2 linked regions of the Peribacillus simplex NBRC 15720 = DSM 1321 genome follow. The protein of the gene in region 1 interacts with the protein of each later gene in a pairwise test. Links are inferred from orthologs where the notes say so. Each region holds a gene or a part of one and is shown in the gene's direction. Other genes may lie near its edges.

Region 1 (3,352 bases):
TCCCGAGAATTTCGAAGCGGCTTCTTCTGCGTTAACAAAATCGCCGATGATATTCCCTTCCATCTGGAACGCAATATTGGAATGGAATCCACTTGCGTCATGAGGATTGGCAGATGAGATAATGGCCGTTTTTTCAGTAGCGACCACTTTTCTGTGATTGGCTTTGATATTCATCAATCTAAGATAAGAACGTAAGGTGACCTTTGGTGCGCTTTTAGCCATTGGATTCACAATCCAGCCTTTCCCGCTTTCACCGAACCATTGGAAAAATGTCCGATACACACCTGAATAGAGAGGATTCGGATCCCGGAGGCGGTCTAAGTTGGTAACAATGACATCAATTCCATTTTTCTTCATCGTTTCCAATGCCTCTAACTGGTAGGCATTATAGGAAGTATTCACTTCATCAGTAATGAATATAACCTGGAGGTCCGGTTTCTTTTTCTTCTGTTCAACCAGATTATCCTTCAGAGTCTCGGTTAACTTCGGGAAGTTTATCTTTTCATCATAAAAAGCATTAAACAAAAACATATCGATTACGATATAAGAATCAGCCTCTTGTATGGCTTGATTTATGGTTTGGAAAATTCGCTGCTCATGTTGCAGATTCCCTTGTTCATCGTGATAGGAAAGGTCATAGATGAAATCGATATCCTCGACATGATGAACCTTCCCTTCATAGGAAATACCATCGGGGAGAGGTTTGTAGCTGTTATAGACGATTACGATTGCAATGACAATCAAAATGCTAACAAGGAGATAAAATCGTTTTCTTTTGTACCATTTTTTCATAGGGAATCCTCCAACATGGTAAAATTGCTTGCTAACTTTCTACTTTCCCACTTTTGGGGTATATAGAAACATAAATCGTAATCTATGGAAAAAGGCAAGGCGATTAATTTTGATATAATATAGTTTCAAAAAGTGGAAAGGGGCTGTGGCACATGGCAAAGCAGTTATTAACAAATGATTGGTGGCCTCTATTGAAAGAGGAATTCAAAAAAGAATATTACCAGGAGCTATGGGAATTTATAAAGCAAGAGTACAGTCAGCAAGTCATTCATCCGGATCAGGACGATATTTTCAATGCGCTTCACTATACTCCTTATGAAGACGTAAAGGTTGTCATCCTTGGACAGGACCCTTACCATGGCCAGGGTCAAGCGCATGGCCTTAGTTTTTCAGTTAAGCCGGAGGTTCGCATCCCACCTTCTTTAAGAAATATTTTTAAAGAGTTACACACCGATCTAGGCTATGAGGTTCCTGATAACGGTTACCTAGCCGAATGGGCAAAACAGGGAGTGCTCCTATTGAATACCGTCTTGACTGTACGTGAGGGAGAAGCACACTCACACCGCGGAAAAGGATGGGAAATCTTTACGAATCAAGTTATTCGCCTATTGAATGACCGTCCGAAACCGGTTGTATTCATCCTGTGGGGGAAACCTGCTCAAACCAAAATCCCTTTGATTGATGAAACCCGTCATAAAGTCATTAAGTCCGTACATCCGAGTCCGCTGTCGGCTTCCCGTGGTTTCTTTGGCACCAAACCTTTTTCCAAAACAAATCAATTGCTGATGGAAATGGGGGAATCCCCAATTGATTGGAAAATCTCGAACCGATGATATGGGCAAGAAAATGAAACGGGTGAATTGTATGGCGTGCCGTCATTTCTATATAACTTGGGATTCCAGTTTTCCAAAGGGCCGCCGTGCTTTTCAATTCAAAACATCAAATCAGCCTTCTCGTGATGTCTTTCATTCTTCAGGGCAGCCATGCTTGAAATTTCAAGCCAATTAAGAGGTAGGAAATATGCAAGGTGTTTTCTTCTCTGATTTTTGCTATGCTAGTTATGATAGTTTTGACCTGTATATAGACGAGGTGGTAAAGTTGGATATTTCATCAAGACAAATGTTAGATAAAATCGAAGAGCTTGTTTTAAAAGCGAAACAGGCAAATTCAGAGGATAAGGTGCAGGGGTATGTAATCGCCATTAAGTCCCTTTGTGAAGTGATGGTTGATGAAAAAGCAGCGAACATCAGCATTCCGAAGCCAATCACATTGACCCAGCCCGTTATGTCGGCTACACCGAATGTAGAACCGGTTAAAATGGATGAGGCCAATGGGGAGTCCTTGTTCGATTTTTAAATTAGGGAAGGGGAGCGAAATAATTGAAACTGTTCATCATTTTAGGTGCATTGAATGGGTTTATTGCTGTGGCATTTGGTGCATTCGGTGCACACGGACTGGAAGGGAAAATTCCTGATAAATATTTAGAAACCTGGCAAACCGCTGTTCAATATCAAATGTTCCATGCGGTGGGTTTATTGGTAATCGGTTTATTGGCTGGGAAAATTTCAAGTCCGCTGATCAACTGGTCCGGCTGGCTTATGCTAATAGGAATTATCCTGTTTTCCGGAAGCCTATTCGTTCTAAGCGTTACACAAATCAAAGTCCTTGGTGCCATCACACCGCTTGGCGGGGTTTCATTCTTGGTTGCTTGGGTCTTAATGATCATTGCTGCATATAAATACTTGTAAAGAAAAAAGTCATTCCAATATAAGAAGAGCCTCAAAATCAAATAGATTCTGAGGCTCTTCTTTATTGGATTTTCTTCATCTTGGCGAATAGGTGGTAAGCCCAGTGCCTCCAAATGGATATTCATATTCGATTTCTTCATCAAACGTTATATAATCTAAGTATACCATCGGGATTAAGTATCGTTTTCCCGTTTGAGGATCGCTTATGATTAAGTGATCGCGTCCTGCAGCCTCGATGATTCCTTTGAAGATCTTGGCATTCCATTCCTTGTTGTTTTCAAACGTTGTATAAACAGTGGCCAATTTCCCTTTATTCAAACGCAAGATGTTCTCGATGTACGACTGTTCGACCGGAAGCATGCCAGGTATCTGTGGTCCGGAAGTGGCTGGACTCACCTGCATCGGCATTTGTTGTGGCGTGCCTGCCATAGTGGGCTGTTGTGGCTGGTATGATGGTTGTTGGTATCCTTGCTGCGGGTACCCTTGTTGCTGGTTAGGATTCTGCTGCCTTAGTTCAGGCTCATTATTCTCATAAGGGTAATAGGGGCTTCCGCCGTACGGGTAATTACCATAAGGATTATTTTGTGACATTGCATTCCCTCCTAAATTCAAGGTTTAGTTGATGCTGTGGAATTTGGACAATCCGAGAGTGTGGACTGGGAGAAACTGTGCGATTTATAGCGACCGGTAGTATTGTATATGTTTTCTGGACAATCCCCGGGTGGCTTAAAAAACCACAATGAAAGTTAAGCGATACATAACGGCTGCCGTTCATGATATAAACCATATCCTCTTGCCGGCTAATGAATAGA
Region 2 (2,757 bases), 1.9 Mb from region 1 along the record:
TTTTGAATGCAGATTTGCAATTAATAGAAAAAGAACTGGAAGCCGCAATTGAAGCGGATTCCACGGTTTTAAGGGAAGCTTCCCTGCATTTACTGCAATCCGGTGGAAAACGGATCCGTCCGGTATTCGTCCTATTGGGCGCGAAGTTTGGCAACTATGATATTCATGTCGTAAAGCATGTCGCAGCGACTTTGGAACTGATCCATACGGCTTCCCTTGTACATGATGATGTTGTGGATGATGCGGATTTACGCAGGGGATCTGCTACCATTAAGTCAAAATGGGATAATCGTGTCGCCATGTACACAGGCGACTTCATTTTTGCTCGTGCACTGGAAATGATGGCGGTTATCGAGTCTCCGCTTGCGCATCAAATTCTCGCTGATACCATGGTTGAACTATGTCTTGGGGAAATTGAACAAATAAAAGATAAGTACAATTTCGAACAGAATTGGCGGATATATTTTAGAAGGATCAAACGGAAAACGGCTTTGCTCATTGCATCCAGCTGCCAGTTGGGAGCCATTTCAGCAGGTGTTGAAGAGAGGATTCACCAAAAGCTATTTAAATTCGGATATTATGTCGGTATGTCCTATCAAATCACCGATGATATATTGGACTTTACGGCTTCGGAAGAAGAGCTTGGGAAACCAGCCGGTAGTGATTTGATTCAAGGTAATATCACTTTACCCGTTTTGATTGCTATGGAAGATCCAAAGTTAAAAAAGCTTATCGAAACAGTTCGGGAAGATACGCCAAAAGACGAAATGTCCCATATAATCAATGCGATAAAAACTTCCGGTGCCATTGAACAAGCAGCGAGGATCAGTGATATGTATTTAGAAAAGGCTTTTACTGAGTTGAAAGGTCTTCCTGCCATTAAAGCTAGAAAAACTTTATCGGATATCGCGAAAAATATCGGAAAAAGAAAGTTTTGATAATGGGAGTTGCGAAACTCATCAAACAATGGTAATATTCTAAAAGTATTGCCTTATATAGGCAAATAACAATGATACATATTAGGAGTGACATTCATGGAAAGAACATTTTTAATGGTTAAGCCTGACGGCGTACAACGCAATTTAATCGGTGAAATCGTTTCCCGTTTTGAAAAGAAAGGCTTCCTTCTAGCAGGAGCAAAATTAATGGTCATTTCTCAAGAATTGGCTGAACAACATTATGGCGAGCACAAAGAACGTCCTTTCTTTGGCGAATTAGTGGACTTCATTACTTCAGGTCCTGTCTTCGCAATGGTTTGGGAAGGTGAAAACGTAATCGCTACTGCACGTCAAATGATGGGTGCTACAAACCCTAAAGATGCAGCAGCAGCAACAATTCGTGGCGATTTTGCCGTAACTGTTGGCAAAAACATTATTCACGGATCTGATTCAGCTGAAAGCGCTGTACGTGAAATCGGTTTATTCTTCAAAGAAGAAGAACTTGTTGAGTATTCTAAACTTGTAAACGAGTGGGTTTATTAATTAATACGATCACTATATAAAAAGCGGGTTCCATCGTCAATATGCGATGGAACCCGCTTTTTTTGTATTGCTTTTTTAGTTTCAAGCAGCAACATAAGGAATTATTTTAGTTTAAAGAAAATATGGCACTCTCCGATATATAAAGGGAAGGACCACTTAAAATAATTATGTGCAGGGGAGTAGTAGGAATGCCTCAAGAATATGAAGAGTTTATTCGTAATATCAAAATGTTGACAGGCATTGATTTGGCATTATATAAGGAAGGGCAAATGAAAAGGCGACTAACATCTCTATATGAAAAAAGAGGATATCACTCATTTCGTGAATACTATAAAGACATTCAAACCAATCCCGGAGTTTTAAATGAGTTTTTGGATAGAATGACAATCAATGTTTCCGAATTTTATAGAAATGCGAAAAGATGGGAAGTGTTGGAGCGGAAAATCCTTCCTGGGTTATTAGCAAGCAAAAAAAAGTTGAAAATTTGGAGTGCGGCCTGTTCAACTGGCGAGGAACCTTATACGATTGCAATGATATTATCCAATCTGGTTCCACTTAACCAGATAGAGATATTGGCGACGGATCTGGATGAAAATGTATTGGCGCGAGCGAAATTGGGGATTTATCCTGAACGTTCCTTAAATGAAGTTCCTGAAGAAATCAAAAAGAAATACTTTGAAAAAAAAGCGGATCTTTATCGTGTCGATGATGAAATCAAGAGAAGGGTGACATTTAAAAAGCAAAACCTTCTCGCAGACCGATTCGAACAGGGGTTCGATTTAATCGTTTGCCGCAATGTTTTAATTTATTTCACTGAAGAAGCCAAAAATTTATTATATGAAAAATTCAGTGCATCACTAAGAAGCGACGGGGTTTTTTTTGTAGGAAGTACAGAGCAAATATTCACACCAGGAAAATATCAATTTGAAACGATCGACACATTTTTTTATAAGAAAAAGTAAATACTTTTGAAAAAAGGGACTGATTCTGCACATGAGCATTCAGCCCCTTTTCGTTTGTCGTGTAAATAGCAAATCCAGTAGAACTTCAATTTGAAAGATTAAACTATATCGAAAATGTTTAAGTACTTGTAAAATTGAAAGAAAAGTGATTAAATTCAAACAATATGGTTTTTACGTTTTACATATACCCACATTTCATAAAATTGTGGTATATTGATACATATACACTTTAAAGTGCTAAAAGGGGGCTGGAAGATGAGATATTTAACAGCGGGAGAATCACATGGTCCGCAACTGACTACTATCATTGAAGG

The links.
Region 2: the proteins of BS1321_RS12980 (region 1) and ndk interact in binary tests that used the Escherichia coli proteins (3 or more experiments, as listed by UniProt). The link is inferred for Peribacillus simplex NBRC 15720 = DSM 1321 from one-to-one orthologs.

Annotation. Positions count from the first base shown.
Region 1 is NZ_CP017704.1:2,715,523-2,718,874, forward strand. The notes cover bases 1-2,784. They hold BS1321_RS12980 (uracil-DNA glycosylase), read left to right. Parts: upstream 1-944; coding sequence 945-1,625; downstream 1,626-2,784. Other genes in these bases: BS1321_RS12975 (phospholipase D family protein), read right to left, coding at 1-792; BS1321_RS12990 (YwdI family protein), read left to right, coding at 1,813-2,148; BS1321_RS12995 (DUF423 domain-containing protein), read left to right, coding at 2,172-2,540; gerQ (spore coat protein GerQ), read right to left, coding at 2,616-2,784. Also shown: more of gerQ, read right to left, coding at 2,785-3,131. UniProt on the Escherichia coli protein: Excises uracil residues from the DNA which can arise as a result of misincorporation of dUMP residues by DNA polymerase or due to deamination of cytosine.
Region 2 is NZ_CP017704.1:4,661,343-4,664,099, forward strand. It holds ndk (nucleoside-diphosphate kinase), read left to right. Parts: upstream 1-1,034; coding sequence 1,035-1,481; downstream 1,482-2,757. Other genes in the region: hepT (heptaprenyl diphosphate synthase component II), read left to right, coding at 1-938; BS1321_RS22570 (CheR family methyltransferase), read left to right, coding at 1,670-2,443; aroC (chorismate synthase), read left to right, coding at 2,699-2,757. UniProt on the Escherichia coli protein: Major role in the synthesis of nucleoside triphosphates other than ATP. The ATP gamma phosphate is transferred to the NDP beta phosphate via a ping-pong mechanism, using a phosphorylated active-site intermediate.